Regions from separate parts of the Streptomyces siamensis genome, predicted to be linked through region 2. Evidence: riboswitches for the same ligand, from Rfam matches in the RefSeq annotation. Region 2 holds a riboswitch; the other holds the start of a gene.
The links. Region 2 has a riboswitch for glycine ahead of gcvP (aminomethyl-transferring glycine dehydrogenase). Riboswitches for the same ligand answer to the same signal wherever they lie in the genome.

Region 1 (9,899 bases), on a different contig from region 2:
GGTGTCCATCAGACGGCTGATGATCGAGTCGACCCGCCCGCCGTAGTAGCCGGCGACGACGCCGAGGATCGCGCCGATCACGTTGGACAGGATGGTGGCGCCGAAGGCGACCACCAGCGACACCCAGGAGCCCTCCAGGATGCGGGTGGCGATGTCGCGGCCGAACTTCGGGTCCACGCCCAGCGGGTGGTCCGCGCTCATGCCGCCGAAGCCGCCCTTGGGCAGCGAGGTGTTGGGGTCGATCAGATCCTGGTGGAAGGCGTTCGGGTCCAGCCCGAACATCGCCTGGATGGGCCGCGAGAGCACGGCCAGCAGGATGAGCAGCACGACGATGACACCGCCGGCAACCGCCACCTTGTCGCGCTTGAAGCGCGTCCAGGCGATCTGTCCCAGGGAACGGCCCTCGATCTGCCCCTTTTCGACACCGGCAAGCACAGCCTCCGGCTGCGCTTCCGGTCCCGCCCCGGTGGTCTCGATCGGTGCGGTCACAGTGACCCGACCCCTCTCGCCGGTGGTGACCGGCCTACGCCCGCCGCTGTCTGCGGCTTGGTTCACTTGCGTGCCGGGAGGTCGGCCGCAGATGGTGCGACCTGGTGACCCGGCTGATCGTTCGACTTGCACTCGCTCACAGGATCGATGACCCCATGTCTGATGGGCGAGTCTTCAGTGCCGCCACGATCACGTGCCAGGTCTGATGGAGAAAGTATGCGCAACCGTGATGCTCTTAAGGGGATTCCGTTATCCGAACAGTGGGTAACGCGAGGCGGACGGGGGGCAGTTGCGCCGGAAGGGGCCATGACGCCCTCTTTCGGCACGCCTCCTACCCAACCCGGACAAGCAGCCCTAACGCCGGTTCCCGTGCAGGTCAGGCGTGAGAGACTGCCGCGAGGAACACCTCCGCGACCGCTGAGCCAGGGACGGCGGGCCGGCGGCGTGCGCCGTCAGTATCCTCCGCGGGCCGGCGGATAACCGTAGCCGCCCGCCATCGGCGCCTGGGCCGGGGCCGCGTGGGCCTCACGGTCGTAGAACGGCCGGGCGTTGACGCGCAGCCACATGGCCACCGGGTCGTACTCGTCGGACATCGCCACGGTCGAGACGGGCAGCCCGTCGGGGACCGCGCCGATGGACTGCTGCATCATGGCGCGCACCGAGTCGACCGCGGGCGGCGAAGTGTCGTACACGTCAAGGCCGATGGCGAGATAGGGCGCCCCGAGCGCGGGCTGAACCCAGGCGCGGCGCAGCGACCGCACGGCGGAGGTGCGGTGCGCGTTCTGCGTGAGCAGGGCGTAGAACTGCGGGATCTCGATGCCCGGTTCGGACAGCCGAAGCGGTCCGGCGGGCTGCCGCTCCAGGCCCGCGGCGATGCGCCGCAGGTCCAGCCAGGGGATGCCCAGGCCGCCGCCGGGCGCGTGCGGATTGAGCCAGAGGCCGAAATGGTCGGGGTAGAGGGTGCGGGCGACGTCGAGGCCGTCGACCACCTCGTACGAGCGGTTCCAGCCGCTGGCCGAGAGCTCCTGGGCGGAGGTGACGCACGGGGCGTACCCGAAGCCGTCCACCTCCATGTTCCCGTACTGGGCGTCCGGGGACCCGGCCTGGCCGTGCCACAGGAGCATCCAGACCTGACCGGACGACGGGGTCGCGAGCGCGCGAAGGAGCGCCTCGTAGGCGTCGTAGCGCCCGGGGGTCACCTGGCGCAGCATGTGCTCGACCTGCCCGGCCGCGGCCGTGCCCGACGCGCTCACCCTCAACCGCCCCTTCGCGAACAATTCACGACGAACTCATCCAATACGCCCGAGCCACCGGTGACGAACCTGCGTCAACACCTCGACCGAGCCATGAAACCAGCTTAAGCGGCGATCCTGACAGCGACTTGACGCACGGCGTCACGGGTCTCCGTGGTGTCACCGCTCACGCTGGTGCCGGGGTCAGTACTCGCGCTGGTAGAAGGGCCGCACCTGGGCGCGCATCCAGTCGCCCACCGGGTCCTGGGCGACGTCCAGGAGAACCAGGTTCACGGCGTGGCCGACCGGGACCCGGCCGAGGGCACGGCCCAGCGCGTCGAGCGGGAGGGTGCGGGCGTCGCCCTCCCACTGGGAGAGCTCGACGCCGATGAACATCACCGGGTCGCCGCCCTCGATGCTGGCCAGGCAGCGGCGGGCGCTGAGCACGACGCCGGTCCCGGCGAACTCGGCCGACGCGGCGGACAGGAAGTCCACCGGGTCGTCCTGCCAGTCGGGCTCGAACAGCCGCACCCGGCCGCCGCCGGCCGGCCCGTCCAGCGGGGTCCGCCCCGCCCGGCACAGCTCGGCGACCGCGACGGGCGGCAGGGGTACGCCGACCACGCCGTCCGGGTTGACCGCGATGCCGACCTGGGGCGGCAGGCCCCGGGCGAACTCGACGGCGGGCGCGATCGTGTACGACAGATGACCGCCGGTGACCTGGCGGAACTGCTCCTCGGAGCTGAACACGGGGACGTACGCCTGGCCCTCGATCTCCAGCGTCGGCAGGTCGAGGGGGCCGCTGTGCGGACCGCCGCCGCTCGGCAGGGGCACCCAGACGAAGCTGCGGCCGAGGACCTCGACGATGCGGGCACCGGCCGAGGGCACGCCGAGCGAGGCGGACAGCACCTCCTCCAGCTCGTTGCCGGGCCATCCGCCGTGCGGATGGGGGTGCGCCTGTGCCGGGAAGTCCATCTGTCTACCGCCTGCTTCGAACCACTGTTCCGGCTGGAAAGATTAGTGGGCGCCGGTGACGGCCCGGCCGTCGAAGTCGATCCGGCGCAGCACGTCCGCGGCCTCGCGGTCGATGAGCACCGCCGAGCCGCAGCCCTCGGGCAGGTCGCCCTTCTCCACGGCGCGCAGCAGCCGGGCCACGGCTCCGCGATGCCGAGCGAAGGCGTAGCGCGAGACACCGCGACCCCGGTCGTGCTGGCCCCGGAGCGCCGTGCCGGGCGGGACGTCGAGCAGCAGCAGGTGCAGCGAGCCGCCCCGGCGCCGGGCCTCGCGGGCCAGCCAGCGGCGCACCCAGGCCTGTGTGCCGCAGTCGTGCACCACGACGCCGGCGCCGGAGCGCAGCGTGCGACGCAGCCCCGCGTAGTGCGCAAGGCGGACGAAGGGGCGGTAGACCGCGTACGGCAGCCATCGGGCCATCCTGGCGTCCCAGCGGTCACGCGTGTCCTGGGAGTCGATGCGCGGGCCCTTGACGGCACGGCGCATCAGGGTCGACTTGCCGCTGCCGGGCAGCCCCGTGACCACCACGACGTCGGACGCCCCGAAGAGCAGGCCGTGCGGGCTGTGCCCGGCGCGGGCCCTGAGGTCGCGGACGACGGCCGCCGGGAGCGGGCCGCACGCCTCCCGGGCCGGGGCGCCGGGCTGCTTGGGCAGGGCAATGCCCGAGGTCGTCGCGTACGCCGTGGTCCTGTTCACCGTGATCGTCCTCCCCTTGGGTGTGGAGTCCCATCCCCGTCGAGTGTAAAGAGAAGGTAATGCGTGGTCTCTCTCGTTTCCGTACTCGGACTGCCACAGGCCGGTTACAGATGCGGACTGCCCCGATCGGACGGCGCGTGCAATGATGTGCGCGCCAACTGCATACCGGCCGCTTGAATCCGCGCGGGAGAGTCCTGGGGTACTAGTCCCCGGGCGCCGAAGGAGCAAGTCCCTCCCTTGAATCTCTCAGGCCCCGTTACCGCGCGGGCGAGGCACATCTGAAAAGCGGGCCGCTGACCAGTGGCTCCACCCAAGGTGCAAGTCATGACCACCGTTTCGTGGGGTCGTGGCGAACCTCTCAGGTTCCGATGACAGATGGGGAGGAACGACCTCGCCGTCATGCCTTGGGAGCCCCACCGATGAGCAGCAACGCACCCCGTCACACCGCGCTCGATGCCCTGCATCGCTCGCTCGGCGCGACGATGACCGACTTCGCAGGCTGGGACATGCCCCTGCGGTACGGCTCCGAGCGCGACGAGCACCTCGCCGTCCGCACGAAGGCCGGCCTGTTCGACCTCTCGCACATGGGCGAGATCACCGTCACCGGGCCGCAGGCCGCCGCCCTGCTGAACTACGCCCTGGTCGGCAACATCGCCTCCGTCGGCGTCGGCCGCGCGCGCTACACGATGATCTGCCAGGAGGACGGCGGCATCCTCGACGACCTGATCGTCTACCGGCTCGCCGAGACCGAGTACATGGTCGTCGCCAACGCCTCCAACGCCCAGGTGGTCCTCGACGCGCTCACCGGGCGTGCGGACGGGTTCGACGCCGAGGTCCGCGACGACCGCGACGCGTACGCCCTGATCGCCGTACAGGGCCCCGAGTCCCCCGGCATCCTCAAGTCGCTCACCGACGCGGACCTGGACGGCCTGAAGTACTACGCGGGCCTGCCGGGCACCGTGGCCGGCGTCCCGGCGCTCATCGCCCGCACCGGCTACACCGGTGAGGACGGCTTCGAGCTGTTCGTGGCACCCGCGGACGCCGAGCGGCTGTGGCAGGCACTGACCGAGGCGGGCGCCCCCGTCGGCCTCGTCCCCTGCGGCCTGTCCTGCCGCGACACGCTGCGCCTGGAGGCCGGCATGCCGCTGTACGGGCACGAGCTGACCACCTCGCTGACGCCCTTCGACGCCGGGCTCGGGCGGGTCGTGAAGTTCGAGAAGGAGGGCGACTTCGTGGGACGCAAGGCCCTGGAGGCCGCCGCCGAGCGGGCCGAGAAGAACCCTCCGCGGGTGCTCGTCGGCCTGATCGCCGAGGGCCGTCGCGTACCGCGCGCCGGGTACACCGTCGTCGCCGACGGCACGGTGATCGGCGAGGTCACCTCGGGCGCCCCCTCCCCGACGCTGGGCAAGCCGATCGCGATCGCGTACGTCGACGCCGCGCACGCGGCGCCCGGGTCCGCCGGGGTCGGCGTGGACATCCGGGGCAGCCACGAGCCGTACGAGGTCGTGGCCCTGCCGTTCTACAAGCGCCAGAAGTAGGCACCGGGCGCGCGACGGGCGCCATGGGCACCGGTAGGAAGCGGACCGAGCGAGCGCCGCGGGGGTACCCGCGCGCGTTGGTGCGTGACCTGTGCCCCGGCGTGCCGTCTCGTATCCCATGACCACCCCTCCCCCGGGTTTCCGGCTTCGTCCGGGCACGGGGTACCCCCGACATCAGCAGTCCCCCGCGTACAGGAGAATTCAGGCCATGAGCAACCCCCAGCAGCTGCGCTACAGCAAGGAGCACGAGTGGCTGTCGGTCGCCGAGGACGGCGTCTCGACGGTCGGCATCACCGAGTTCGCGGCCAACGCGCTCGGCGACGTCGTCTACGCCCAGCTTCCGGAGGTCGGTGACACGGTGACCGCGGGCGAGTCCTGCGGCGAGCTGGAGTCGACCAAGTCGGTCAGCGACCTCTACGCGCCGGTCACCGGCGAGGTCGTCGAGGCCAACCAGGACGTGGTGGACGACCCGTCGCTGGTGAACTCCGCCCCCTTCGAGGGCGGCTGGCTGTTCAAGGTACGCGTCACGGACGAGCCGGAGGACCTCATGTCCGCGGACGAGTACACCGCTTTCACCGCCGGCTGAGGAGTCACCGCATGTCGCTTCTGAACACGCCCCTTCACGAACTGGACCCGGACGTCGCCGCCGCCGTCGACGCCGAGCTGCACCGCCAGCAGTCCACCCTGGAGATGATCGCGTCGGAGAACTTCGCTCCGGTCGCGGTCATGGAGGCCCAGGGTTCGGTCCTGACCAACAAGTACGCCGAGGGCTACCCCGGCCGCCGCTACTACGGCGGCTGCGAGCACGTCGACGTGGTCGAGCAGATCGCCATCGACCGCATCAAGGCGCTCTTCGGTGCCGAGCACGCGAACGTGCAGCCGCACTCGGGCGCCCAGGCCAACGCGGCCGCGATGTTCGCGCTGCTCAAGCCGGGCGACACGATCATGGGTCTGAACCTCGCGCACGGCGGGCACCTGACCCACGGCATGAAGATCAACTTCTCCGGCAAGCTGTACGACGTGGTCGCCTACCACGTGGACGACGAGACCGGTCAGGTCGACATGGCCGAGGTCGAGCGCCTGGCCAAGGAGTCCCGGCCGAAGCTGATCGTGGCGGGCTGGTCGGCCTACCCGCGCCAGCTCGACTTCGCGGAGTTCCGCCGCATCGCCGACGAGGTCGGCGCGTACCTCATGGTCGACATGGCGCACTTCGCCGGACTCGTCGCCGCGGGCCTGCACCCCAACCCGGTGCCGCACGCCCACGTCGTCACCACGACCACCCACAAGACGCTGGGCGGCCCGCGCGGCGGCGTGATCCTCTCGACGGCCGAGCTGGCCAAGAAGATCAACTCCGCGGTCTTCCCCGGTCAGCAGGGCGGCCCGCTGGAGCACGTGATCGCGGCCAAGGCCGTCTCGTTCAAGGTCGCCGCCTCGGACGAGTTCAAGGAGCGCCAGCAGCGCACGCTGGAGGGCGCCCGCATCCTGGCCGAGCGCCTCGTCCAGGACGACGTGAAGGCCGTCGGCGTGGACGTCCTGTCCGGCGGCACGGACGTGCACCTGGTCCTGGTGGACCTGCGCAACTCCGAGCTGGACGGTCAGCAGGCCGAGGACCGCCTCCACGAGGTCGGCATCACGGTCAACCGCAACGCCATCCCCAACGACCCGCGTCCACCCATGGTCACCTCCGGCCTGCGGATCGGCACGCCCGCCCTCGCCACCCGCGGCTTCCAGGCCGAGGACTTCACCGAGGTCGCGGACATCATCGCCGAGGCGCTCAAGCCGTCCTACGACGCCGCGTCCCTGAAGGCCCGCGTGTCCGCTCTGGCGGACAAGCACCCTCTGTACCCCGGCCTGAAGTAATTTCGTACGCTTTCTGTCGTACGTTTTGGTTCGTACGGTCCCCTTCGTACGGACGTCCGGGGCACCGCGCACACTGGAACCGAGCGCGGTGCCCCGTTCCATGCAGTCCCCGCAGTCCCTGCACCACCTCCACCGGACAACGGCGTCCGGCGCGACCACCAAGGAGTTCCCGTGGCCATCTCGGTCTTCGACCTGTTCTCGATCGGCATCGGCCCGTCCAGCTCCCACACCGTGGGTCCGATGCGCGCGGCCCGCATGTTCGCCCGCCGCCTGCGCAACGAGGGACTGCTCGACCAGGTGACCTCCATACGCGCCGAGCTCTACGGCTCCCTCGGCGCGACCGGTCACGGCCACGGCACCCCCAAGGCGGTCCTGCTCGGCCTGGAGGGCGCCTCCCCGCGCACCGTGGACGTCGAGGGCGCCGACGAACGCGTCGAGGAGATCAAGTCCTCCGGGCGGATCAACCTGCTCGGCGAGCGGGAGATCGGCTTCGCCTTCGACGACGACCTGGTCCTGCACCGCCGCAAGGCACTGCCGTACCACGCCAACGGCATGACGGTCTTCGCGTACGACGCCTCCGGCGGCCTCGTGCTGGAGAAGACGTACTACTCCGTGGGCGGCGGCTTCGTCGTCGACGAGGACGCGGTCGGCGAGGACCGCATCAAGCTCGACGACACCGTCCTGAAGTACCCCTTCCGCACCGGCGACGAGCTGCTGCGGCTGACCCGCGAGACCGGTCTGTCGATCTCCGCGCTGATGCTGGAGAACGAGCGGGCCTGGCGCACCGAGGAGGAGATCCGCGAGGGGCTCCTCGGCATCTGGCGCGTCATGCAGGCGTGCGTGTCGCGCGGCATGACCCGCGAGGGCATCCTGCCCGGCGGCCTGAAGGTGCGCAGGAGGGCCGCCGTCTCCGCCCGCCAGCTGCGCGCCGAGGGCGACCCGCTGGCCCACGCCATGGAGTGGATCACCCTCTACGCGATGGCCGTGAACGAGGAGAACGCGGCGGGCGGCCGCGTCGTCACCGCCCCCACCAACGGCGCCGCGGGCATCATCCCGGCCGTCCTGCACTACTACATCAACTTCGTGCCGGGCGCGGACGAGGACGGCGTCGTCCGCTTCCTGCTCGCCGCCGGCGCCATCGGCATGCTCTTCAAGGAGAACGCCTCCATCTCCGGCGCCGAGGTCGGCTGCCAGGGCGAGGTCGGCTCCGCCTGCTCGATGGCGGCGGGCGCCCTCGCCGAGGTCCTCGGCGGCAGCCCCGAGCAGGTCGAGAACGCCGCCGAGATCGGCATGGAGCACAACCTGGGCCTGACCTGCGACCCGGTCGGCGGCCTCGTCCAGATCCCGTGCATCGAGCGCAACGGCATGGCGTCCGTGAAGGCCGTGACCGCCGCCAAGATGGCCATGCGCGGCGACGGCTCCCACAAGGTCTCCCTCGACAAGGTCATCAAGACCATGAAGGACACCGGCGCGGACATGAGCGTCAAGTACAAGGAGACGGCGCGCGGCGGCCTGGCGGTCAACATCATCGAGTGCTGACCCGGGCCGACGGACTCCCCGGCACCCCGCACGGGGGTGGGAGGGCCCGGCGGAGGGAAAGCGGTGGCTAGCGCACCCGCGCACCCCCTGTCCCCCACGACCCCAGGGAGCCCCCATGCTGCGAGGTGTCGATGTCAGCGCCTATCAGTCGTCCGCTTACGGCACCGACGGTCTCTCCTTCGTCTTCGTCAAGGCGACGGAAGGCCGTTCCTACGTCAATCCGAAGCTGACCGCGCAGGTGAAGACGGCGCGCGACGCCGGATGCGTGGTCGGGTTCTACCACTTCCTGTGGCCGGGGAACATCACCGCGCAGGCCGAGTACTTCGTGGGCAAGGCCCCGGAGAAGGCCGGCGACCTGCTCGCCGTGGACTGGGAGACGACGGGCGACGGCACGCACGCGAGCAACGCGGAGAAGGACCGGTTCATCCGCAAGGTGAAGGAGCTGCGGCCCCACCACCGGGTGGTGCTCTACACGAACCGCAACTACTGGCTCAACGTCGACACCACCTCGTACGCGGGGGACGGACTGTGGATCGCCGACTACGTGACCGCGGGCAAGCCCCGCATCGAGGCCTCGTGGCGTTTCCACCAGTACACCGACGACCCGCTGGACAAGGACGTCGCGGACTTCGCCGACAAGGCCGCGCTGCGCGCGTGGGCCCTGAAGCAGTGATCAGGCGCCGGAAGTGCGGTCCCGGTCCGCTCCTCCCACGAAGGCCAGGATCTCGGGTGCCGCCTCGGCGAGGCTCCCGAAGTGGCGGTGCACGCCGTCCACTTCGGGCCCGTTGACGCCCCAGACCGTCATCCCGGCCCGCAGCCCCGCCGTCACCCCGGACGGCGCGTCCTCCACCACCAGGCAGTCCGCCGGACGGGCGCCGAGCAGCTCCGCCCCGAGCAGATAGGGCACGGGCGACGGCTTGCCCTCGGCGACGGAGGCGGCGTCCACGACGACCCCGGGCACGGGCAGGCCGGTCCGGGCGAACCGGCCGCGCACCCGGTGCGCGTAGTTCGACGTCACCAGGCCCCACCTGCCGGGCGGCAGGGCGGCGAGCAGGTCGGCGGCGCCCGCGAAGGCGGAGTAGGTGCCGGTGCGCACGTCCTCGTCCTCCAGCGCGTGCAGGGCGGCCAGGCACTCCCCCGGGTCGCGGTCCGGGGCGACGGACTCGAACGTCTCCAGGGGACGGGTGCGCAACGCGACCCGGTGAACCTCGTCGGGATCCAGCCCGTACCGCTCGGCCCAGGTGTGCCAGACCCGGCGCTGGTTGTCCACCGCGTCGATCAGGGTGCCGTCGACGTCGAACAGGACGTACGGTCCGGGGGCCGTGTCCGGGGCTTGCCTCACGTTCCAGCTGTTCACGTCATGATCATGCCGGAAGGGTGCGGCCCGGGTGCAGGGCGGGCCGCACCAGTGCCCGCGTTCCGCGGGGTGGGGTCTCAGGCCCGGAAGTCGGCCGAGCGCTCCGGCGACGCCTCCGCCAGCGCCTTCGTCACCGCGTCGGCGCCTTCCTGGAGGCCGTAGACCGGGGTACCGGGCTGC
Region 2 (9,899 bases):
AGACCGCGCTGGGCGTACGACTGCCCTGAACCGGGGCGCCGGCCGGGGCTCCGGATCGTCCACCCGTTCTGTGCCCGACTACCCAAACGTCCCGGGCACGGCCTAGGGTTGCTGTGTGAACGAGCTCGATGTCGTAGGTGTCCGGGTCGAAATGCCCTCCAACCAACCGATCGTGCTTCTGCGTGAAGTGGGAGGCGACCGGTACCTCCCCATCTGGATCGGACCGGGGGAGGCGACCGCGATCGCCTTCGCCCAGCAGGGCATGGCCCCCGCACGACCGCTGACCCACGACCTGTTCAAGGACGTGCTGGAGGCCGTGGGCCAGGAGCTCACCGAGGTACGCATCACGGACCTGCGTGAGGGCGTCTTCTACGCGGAGCTGGTCTTCGCCAGCGGGGTCGAGGTCAGCGCACGGCCGTCCGACGCCATAGCGCTGGCGCTGCGCACCGGAACGCCGATCTACGGCAGCGACGGCGTGCTGGACGACGCCGGCATCGCGATCCCGGACGAGCAGGAGGACGAGGTCGAGAAGTTCCGCGAGTTCCTCGACCAGATCTCGCCCGAGGACTTCGGTACCAACAGCCAGTGAGGCCCCGCCACCGCCCATCGGCGGTGTCCGCGGAGGCGCGCCGGTCCCGGCGGCAATTGCCCGTGGCCAGCGTGGTGTGCCGCGGCCCGGGCCGGGAGCATTCGGCTAGCCTTTCCCCGCGGTGGGGCACGAGAAACCACTCTTAGGGTGATTATCACTCGGCGTGCCGAGTGTGGCGATCGTTGACGCACCCGTGGTGACTGCCTACCGTCGAGAAGGCAGGTCAAGGACGGAGGTCGGCGTGAGAAACAGCGGCGACGGTACGGCTGGGGGTGCCCCCGGACACGGTCTGGGGGAGAGCGGCCCGTACCCTCCCACCAGCGCTCGGCTCCGCTCGAGCAGGGGGTACCCCGACCACGGCAGCACGGGCGAGCACGCTCCGCTGCGGCCGACGGCGGTGCCGGACGAGGGAGGGGCCGTTTCCGAGGAGATCGGCTACCGCGGTCCCACGGCGTGTGCCGCCGCGGGCATCACCTACCGGCAGCTGGACTACTGGGCGAGGACCGGGCTCGTCGAGCCGAGCGTGCGGCCCGCCCACGGATCCGGGACGCAGCGGCTCTACAGCTTCCGTGACGTCGTCGTCCTGAAGATCGTCAAGCGGTTCCTGGACACAGGTGTGTCGCTTCAGAACATCCGCACCACGGTCCAGCACCTCAGGGAGCGCGGCTTCCGGGACCTGGAGCGGATGACGCTGATGAGCGACGGCGCGACCGTCTACGAGTGCACCTCGCCCGACGACGTCCACGCGCTGCTCCAGGGCGGCCAGGGGGTCTTCGGGATCGCGGTGGGAGTGGTGTGGCGGGACGTCGAGGGCGCCCTGTCGCAGCTGCACGGAGAGCGGGTGGACACCGGCGAGACGCTCGTCGGGCACAACCCCGCGGACGAGCTGGCACGGCGGCGCAACCGGGCTGTGTGACCTCCCGGGCGTCCCCGCGAGGGGCGTGCTGCTTCGCGGGCCGTCCCGTGGGCGGCGGGCCGCGCAGGGGCATTGTCAGTGGCGTGGTGCAGCATCGGACATGTGAGAACCGCGCCCACGATCCTGCATCTCGACATGGATGCCTTCTTCGCCTCGGCGGAACAGGCGTCCAAGCCGAGTCTGCGCGGAAAAGCGGTCGTCGTGGGCGGGCTCGGACCGCGCGGAGTCGTCGCCACCGCGTCGTACGAGGCCCGGGTGTTCGGCGTCCACTCGGCGATGCCCATGGCCCAGGCTCGCCGCCTCGCACCGAACGCCGCGTATCTCGTGCCCCGCTTCAGCCTCTACAAGGAGGTCAGCGAGCAGGTGATGGCGCTGCTGCGGGCCCTGTCGCCCCTGGTGGAGCCGCTGAGCCTGGACGAAGCCTTCGTGGACCTGGAAGCGGGGGGCGCCGCCTGGGACGAGGGCTCGGCGCGGCTCGCCGGGGTGAAGCTGCGCGCGGACATCCGTGCCGTCACGGGACTCACGGGATCGGTGGGCCTCGCCGCGTCCAAGATGCTCGCGAAGATCGCCTCTGAGCAGGCCAAGCCCGACGGACTGGTCCTGATAGAGCCCGGCACCGAGCGCGCGCTCCTGGGGCCGATGTCGGTGCGGACGCTGCCCGGCGTGGGTCCCGCCACCGGGGACCATCTGCGGCGGGCGGGGATCACCACGGTCGAGGAGATCGCCGAGGCGGGTGAGGACGAGCTCGTGCGACTGCTGGGGAAGGCGCACGGACACGCGCTCCACGCGATGGCGCTGGCGCACGACGAGCGGCCCGTGGTCGCCGAGCGGGAGACGAAGTCCGTCTCGGTCGAGGACACCTATGACGTGGACATCCACGACCGGATGCGGGTCGGTCTGGAGGTGCAGCGGCTCGCCGACCGCTGTGTGCAGCGGCTGCGCGGGGCGGGGCTGTCGGGGCGGACCATCGTCCTGAAGGTGCGGAGGTACGACTTCTCGACACTCACCCGGTCCGAGACGCTGCGGGGGCCCACGGACGATCCGGCGGTCGTGCGGGAGGCCGCCGCGCGGCTCCTGGAGGCCGTGGACACGACCGGTGGGGTGCGGCTGCTGGGGGTCGGAGTCTCCGGGCTCGCGGACTACACGCAGGAGGACCTTTTCGCGCAGGCGCAGGCCCGTGCCACGGCGGAGGAGCCCCCCGGCCAGGAGCACCCCGCCGACGAGGAGTCGCGCGATTCCGGGGCGTCACCGGAGGCGCCCGCCGAGCGCCGGTGGCCCGCCGGGCACGATGTGCGGCATGCCGAGCACGGGCACGGCTGGGTCCAGGGCAGTGGCCTGGGGCGGGTCACGGTGCGGTTCGAGACGCCCTACTCCGTGCCGGGGCGGGTCAAGACGTTCCGGACCGACGACCCCGAGCTGGAGCCGGCCGATCCGCTGCCCCTGGTCGTTGCGGTGGATTCCCCGGACGCGTTGGAGCATCCGGGTCAGGGCTCGTCCGAGCCCGCGACCTTGCCGAAGTCACGGTCCGGCGGAGGCGGGGAGGGGGCCGCCACGTCGAGTCCGTAGTGGTGGTAGAGCTGGAGCTCCTGCTCGGGCGAGAGGTGCCGGCCCACGCCGAAGTCGGGAGCGTCCTTGATCAGGGCCCGGTCGAAGGGGATGCGCAGGGCCCCTTCCACGAGTTCACTGGGCTCCAGGGGCACGAAAGCGTCCCTGCTGAAGAGGCCTGTGCGTATGGCCGCCCACTCCGGTACACCGGTCGCGTCGTCGAGGTACACCTCGTCGATCGTGCCGATCTTGGTGCCATTGCGGTCGAACGCCTTGCGGCCGATCAGGTTGCGCGGATCGATGTCGGTCTGCACGGGCCCTCCACTTGGTCGCAACTCATCCGTAAGCACTACAAAAGAGCAGATTCAGGCAGGCGGCCACTCGAAGGATCGTGTCTTGTCCTCGCTGGTAGGCTGACAGCGGCTGCTGACCCCGTGCGGGAGAGTCCTCCAGACTTCATCGGAGGCGCCGAAGGAGCAAATCCTCCCCGGAATCTCTCAGGCACACGTACCGCACGGACGAGGTCACTCTGGAAAGCAGGGCGGTCGCCGATGGCCTCCGCCCTCACCGACGGTGAAAACCGGCACGTCGGACGGGCCGGTGAAGCTCTCAGGTTGAGATGACAGAGGGGGAGGCCGTCGGGGTACCCGTGCCGGGGTGCCCCTCGAAGGTCGCGTCAGACCAGGAGGCCTCCGCAATGACCGCCCACCGCATTCCGCTCTCCGAGCTCGAACAGGGAATCCCCTTTGAGCAGCGCCACATCGGGCCCGACCTCGAGGCCAGGGCCAAGATGCTCGCCCACGTCGGATACGGCTCGCTCGACGATCTGACGGCCGCCGCGGTGCCGGACGTGATCAAGAATGCCGAGGCGCTGAAGCTTCCCGGCGCGCGTACCGAGGCGGAGGTCCTCGCCGAGCTGCGTTCCCTCGCGGACCGCAACGAGGTGCTCGGTTCGATGATCGGCCTCGGCTACTACGGCACGTTCACGCCGCCGGTGATCCTGCGCAATGTCATGGAGAACCCGGCCTGGTACACCGCGTACACGCCTTACCAGCCGGAGATCTCGCAGGGCCGCCTGGAGGCGCTCCTCAACTTCCAGACCGTGGTCGCCGAGCTGACCGGGCTGCCGACCTCGGGCGCCTCGCTGCTCGACGAGGGCACCGCCGCCGCGGAGGCGATGGCGCTGTCCCGGCGCATGGGCAAGAACAAGAACGGCCTCTTCCTGGTCGACGCGGACGCCCTGCCGCAGACCATCGCCGTCATCGAGACTCGCGCCGAGCCGACCGGCGTCGAGGTCGTCGTCGCCGACCTCAGCGAGGGCATCCCGGCCGAGATCGCCGAGCGCGACATCAACGGCGTGCTGCTCCAGTACCCCGGCGCCTCCGGTGCCGTACGCGACATCAAGGCGGTCGTCGACCAGGCCCACGAGCTCGGCGCCGTGGTCACCGTGGCCGCCGACCTCCTCGCCCTGACCGTGCTCACCTCGCCGGGCGAGCTCGGCGCCGACATCGCCGTAGGTACGACGCAGCGCTTCGGTGTGCCGATGGGCTTCGGCGGTCCGCACGCCGGCTACATGGCGGTGCAGGAGAAGTTCGCCCGCAGCCTGCCCGGTCGCCTGGTCGGAGTGTCCGTGGACGCCGACGGACACAAGGCGTACCGCCTCGCCCTGCAGACGCGCGAGCAGCACATCCGCCGGGAGAAGGCCACCAGCAACATCTGCACTGCTCAGGTGCTGCTCGCCGTGATGGCCGGCATGTACGCCGTCTACCACGGTCCGGACGGTCTGCGGACCATCGCGCGACGCACCCACCGGTACGCCACCGTGCTCGCCGCGGGTCTGACGGCGGGCGGGGTCGAGGTCGTGCACGGCGCGTACTTCGACACGCTGACCGTGCGGGTCCCGGGCCGGGCCGCTGAGATCGTCGCCGCCGCCCGCGAGCACGGCGTCAACCTCCACCAGGCGGACGCCGACCACGTGTCGATCTCCTGTGACGAGACCACCACGCGTCGCGAGCTCGGCGCCGTGTGGACCGCGTTCGGTGTCGAGGGCGACGTCGAGGCACTCGACGCCACGGCCGAGGACACCCTGCCGGCCGCGCTGCTGCGCACCGACGACTACCTCACCCACCCGGTGTTCCACCAGCACCGCTCCGAGACCGCGATGCTGCGCTACCTGCGCAAGCTGTCCGACCGCGACTACGCGCTCGACCGCGGCATGATCCCGCTGGGCTCCTGCACGATGAAGCTCAACGCGACCACGGAGATGGAGCCGGTCACCTGGCCCGAGTTCGGCCAGCTGCACCCCTTCGTCCCGGCCGAGCAGGCTCAGGGCTACCTCACGCTGATCACGGAGCTGGAGGAGCGGCTCGCCGAGGTCACCGGGTACGACAAGGTCTCGCTCCAGCCCAACGCCGGTTCGCAGGGCGAGCTGGCCGGTCTGCTGGCCGTCCGCGGCTACCACCGGGCCAACGGCGACGAGCAGCGCACCGTCTGCCTCATCCCGTCCTCCGCGCACGGCACCAACGCCGCGAGCGCCGTGATGGCCGGCATGAAGGTCGTGGTCGTCAAGACCGCGGACGACGGCGAGGTCGACGTCGAGGACCTGCGTGCCAAGATCGAGCAGTACCGCGACGAACTCGCCGTACTGATGATCACGTACCCCTCGACGCACGGAGTGTTCGAGGAGCACGTCGCCGACATCTGCGCGCAGGTCCACGAGGCCGGCGGTCAGGTCTACGTCGACGGTGCCAACCTCAACGCGCTGGTGGGTCTGGCCAAGCCGGGGCACTTCGGCGGTGACGTCTCGCACCTCAACCTGCACAAGACGTTCTGCATCCCGCACGGCGGTGGCGGCCCGGGCGTCGGCCCGGTCGGGGTGCGCGCGCACCTGGCGCCGTACCTGCCCAACCACCCCCTGCAGCCCGCGGCCGGTCCGGAGACCGGTGTGGGCCCGATCTCGGCCGCTCCGTGGGGCTCCGCGGGCATCCTGCCGATCTCCTGGGCCTACGTCCGGCTCATGGGCGGTGAGGGCCTCAAGCGCGCCACGCAGGTGGCGGTGCTGTCCGCGAACTACATCGCCAAGCGTCTGGAGCCGCACTACCCGGTGCTCTACACCGGTCCGGGCGGGCTCGTCGCGCACGAGTGCATCATCGACCTGCGCCCGCTCACCAAGGCGACCGGCGTGAGCGTCGACGACATCGCCAAGCGCCTGATCGACTACGGCTTCCACGCGCCGACGATGTCGTTCCCGGTGGCCGGGACGCTGATGATCGAGCCGACCGAGTCCGAGGACCTGGGTGAGCTCGACCGGTTCTGCGACGCGATGATCGCGATTCGCGCGGAGATCGACAAGGTCGGCTCGGGCGAGTGGGCGGTCGACGACAACCCGCTGCGAGGTGCCCCGCACACCGCCGCCGCGCTCGGTGGCGAGTGGAACCACGCGTACTCGCGCGAGGAGGCCGTCTTCCCGGCCGGTGTCTCGGCCGCGGACAAGTACTGGCCGCCGGTGCGCCGCATCGACCAGGCGTACGGCGACCGGAACCTCGTCTGCTCCTGCCCGCCGCTGGACGCCTACGAGGACTGATCGACACGGCGGACGCGGGCGACTACGAGGAGTAGTCACCCACGGACATGCGTCGGGGCCGGTTCGGAGAGTACGTCTCCGGGCCGGCCCCTCGTATGTCCGGGCCGCGTGCCTGCGACCCGTGGTTGCCTCAGGCGGCCGTCATCACCTGTGCGCTGCCCAGCGGGCGGTGCGGGGCGATGATCTGACCGTCGGGCAGGAGCTCACCGGTGTCCTCGAAGAGCAGAACGCCGTTGCACAGCAGGCTCCATCCCTGCTCCGGGTGGTGCGCCACGAGACGGGCGGACTCCCGGTCGGCTGACTCGGCTGACGGACACGGTGGCTGGTGCTGGCACATGGATGGGATCTTTCGCTGGGTAGAGATGTGAGTGATGGCTGTGGTGTCTGTCCCGCGGCTCGATGAGTTCATGGCCGCCCCCCGTTGGTGTGTGGTCTGGAAACCAGTGTTGCTCTACGGACGTCAATCCGCAGGGATTTCGCGGCACCGCTTCTTACAGGTTGATGACGCATCACCCGTGCGGACGGTTCATCCCAACTGCACTGTCTCTTCGGGTGGTTCGGGGTGGTCGAATAGGGCTAGTCCGGTCGGGGCGCCGGGCACGTCCTGCCTCGTACGAGCGCTGTGGAGCACCGACGAGCGCGCTTGTGCGGCGGTCCGGGACGGGCGGTGCGCAGCGGCGTGCCCCGCGGCCGGCGGAGCGGCGGCGGGGCACGGGAGCCGGTGCCTGTCGTGCGCGGTTCACGGGGGTGTCCGCCCGTGCGGGCGGCGCGGTCGTGGTCCTACGCGGGTGTGATGAGCAGCGGTGCGGGCGTGAGCCGGTGGGTGAGCACCGGCAGCAGCTCGGCGACGCTGTGCGGACGGTGTGCGGCGATGCCGGGCGGCGCGGGAGCCAGCGGGACGAGGAGGTCGGTGGCGGCGGGGAGCCCTGTGGCGGCGTCCGCGGTGCAGTCGCCGTGCAGCCAGAGCGTGAGCATGTACAGCTCCGGCACGGACAGCAGGCGTGCCTGGTAAGGCTGCTGCATGGACTCGGCCTGACGCACGGCGCGTTCGGTCGCGGTGATGTACGGGCCCTCGAAGAAGCGGGAGAACGCCCAGCCGTCGGGTGTCAGCATGGTGTCGGCCGCGGCCACCGCGCGATCGCCGCTGCGGATCAGGAAGCGCCAGCCGGCGAGCCGGGTGGCCGGCGCACCCTCGGGAGTGGTCCGGTCCAGGACATGCACGGGCAGCGGGAGTTCGGGTGTGACGGGCCCCTGGGCCAGACGCAGGGACGGGGTGCGGGCCTCGCGGACTGCGGTGGGGGAACCGAGTGCCGTGAGGACGGTGCGAAGGGCGGGCGCGGGAGCCGGGGGGACATGCAGCGGCATGGTGGGTCGCCTCTCATTCGACAGGCATGGCAGCACGAGGGCGGGGGCGGACGGCGCTGTCAGCTCTCGGGGTCAGAGGGGCGTGGGGTCTGGATCTGCCGACAGGTTCCACGACCGCGAGCGCCAATTCTCTGCCTCGTTTGCGGAGTTTATACGACACGTGTTCAGACGGTGTTTCGTCTAGTCGTCCCGAATATGAAGAACAAGGCGCTATTCGGTCGATGAAACGAGGAGATTCATCCCGATTCTGCGCGGGGGCGGCGCGATGACCTCGGAACGCTTCGCCGAAGCGGTCGGCCGATTCTCGTCGGCGTTTTTCACGAGATCATGTCGGGCCGTAACTTGCACATTGCCGCATGCCGCGTGAATGTGCCCGGGGCCCGGACTCCAGCCTAGCGGTCCGCGGGGTCGTCCGGGGGCGTTATGAATGGCGATGCCGGGGCATCATCCCACGTGACCCGGGACGCCAGGGGCCGGAGCATCGGCCGCCCATCCGAGGAGGGACACTTCGATGGGGGAGAAGGTCGTGGCAGGGCCGTTCGACCTGTCCGATCGCCAGCGCCACCGCGACAAGCTCCGCCAGTGTCTGACGGTGCTGGAGCGACTGCTGGAGGAGAAGAGGTTCGATCGCCCCAAGAATCTGATGGGCCTGGAGATCGAGTTGAATCTCGCAGGACCGGACGGCATGCCCAGAATGATGAATGCGCAAGTACTCGATCGCATTGCGAGCCGCGATTTCCAAACAGAACTCGCCATGTTCAACCTGGAAGTCAACATAGCCCCACACCGGCTCGGTGACCGGGTATTCGACCGGCTCGCCGAGGAGCTGCGCACCTCACTCGCGTACGCGCACCGAAAAGCGGGCGAGGTCGATGCCGGAATCGTGATGATCGGCATTCTGCCGACACTCGGTCAGCGCCACCTGGTCCTTGCGAATCTGTCGGACGTCGACCGTTACACACTGCTCAACGATCAGATCGTGGCCGCCCGGGGAGAGGACTTCGCCCTTGACATCGACGGCATCGAGCGCCTGGTGTGCAGATCGCGTTCCATCGCGCCCGAAGCCGCCTGCACCTCCGTGCAACTGCATCTCCAGGTCACCCCGGGCCGGTTCGCGGACGTGTGGAACGCCGCGCAGGCGGTGGCCGCCGCGCAGGTCGCCGTGGGGGCCAACTCGCCCTTCCTGTTCGGCCACGAGCTGTGGCGCGAGTCGAGGCCGCCGCTCTTCCAGCAGTCCACGGACACCCGGCCGCCCGAGTTGCAGGCCCAGGGGGTCAGACCGCGCACCTGGTTCGGCGAGCGGTGGATCTCCTCGGCGTACGAGCTGTTCGAGGAGAACCTGCGCTTCTTCCCGCCGCTGCTGCCGATCTGCGACGACGAGGACCCGCTGGCCGTCCTGGACGGCGGAGGCACCCCCAAGCTCGCCGAACTCGTGCTGCACAACGGCACGGTGTACCGCTGGAACAGGCCCGTGTACGGCATCGCCGACGGCGTCCCCCACCTGCGCGTCGAGAACCGGGTCCTGCCCGCAGGCCCCACCGTCGTCGACGTGATCGCCAACGCGGCCTTCTACTACGGGCTCGTCCGCGCGCTCGCCGAGGAGTCGCGGCCCGTGTGGACGCGGCTGTCCTTCGAGTCGGCGGCCGCGAACTTCGACGCCGCCTGCCGGCACGGCATCGACGCCCGTCTGGAGTGGCCGCGGCGGGGCCGGTACGGCGGGACGACCCAGGTGGACGTGGTCAACCTGGTCCGTGACGAGCTGCTGCCGCTGGCCGCCGCCGGGCTGGACGCCTGGGGTGTCGAACCCGCGGACCGTGACCTCTACCTGGGGGTGATCGAGGATCGGTGCCGATTGCGCGCCAACGGAGCGACGTGGCAGGCGGCCACCTTCCACCGGGCCC

Region 1: it holds a riboswitch for glycine, as region 2 does, so the genes downstream of both, gcvT (glycine cleavage system aminomethyltransferase GcvT) here and gcvP (aminomethyl-transferring glycine dehydrogenase) in region 2, are expected to answer to the same signal.

What each region holds. Positions count from the first base shown of each region.
Region 1 covers NZ_BAABKB010000034.1:31,477-41,375, reverse strand. Annotated here, with positions in the region: gene ABEB03_RS35445 (ABC transporter permease) at 1-489, opposite strand, end outside; gene ABEB03_RS35440 (enhanced serine sensitivity protein SseB C-terminal domain-containing protein) at 942-1,742, opposite strand; gene ABEB03_RS35435 (enhanced serine sensitivity protein SseB) at 1,926-2,693, opposite strand; gene ABEB03_RS35430 (AAA family ATPase) at 2,736-3,431, opposite strand; glycine riboswitch at 3,600-3,697, shown strand; glycine riboswitch at 3,698-3,810, shown strand; gene gcvT (glycine cleavage system aminomethyltransferase GcvT) at 3,845-4,963, shown strand; gene gcvH (glycine cleavage system protein GcvH) at 5,172-5,549, shown strand; gene glyA (serine hydroxymethyltransferase) at 5,561-6,823, shown strand; gene ABEB03_RS35410 (L-serine ammonia-lyase) at 6,995-8,362, shown strand; gene ABEB03_RS35405 (glycoside hydrolase family 25 protein) at 8,478-9,035, shown strand; gene ABEB03_RS35400 (HAD family hydrolase) at 9,036-9,719, opposite strand; gene ABEB03_RS35395 (NADPH-dependent F420 reductase) at 9,797-9,899, opposite strand, start outside.
Region 2 covers NZ_BAABKB010000045.1:303,508-313,406, reverse strand. Annotated here, with positions in the region: gene ftsR (transcriptional regulator FtsR) at 1-29, shown strand, start outside; gene ABEB03_RS41570 (bifunctional nuclease family protein) at 116-589, shown strand; gene ABEB03_RS41565 (MerR family transcriptional regulator) at 831-1,505, shown strand; gene ABEB03_RS41560 (DNA polymerase IV) at 1,608-3,071, shown strand; gene ABEB03_RS41555 (PRC-barrel domain-containing protein) at 2,990-3,364, opposite strand; glycine riboswitch at 3,478-3,573, shown strand; gene gcvP (aminomethyl-transferring glycine dehydrogenase) at 3,748-6,633, shown strand; gene ABEB03_RS41545 (DUF5999 family protein) at 6,764-6,970, opposite strand; gene ABEB03_RS41540 (hypothetical protein) at 7,414-7,998, opposite strand; gene ABEB03_RS41535 (glutamate--cysteine ligase) at 8,510-9,899, shown strand, end outside.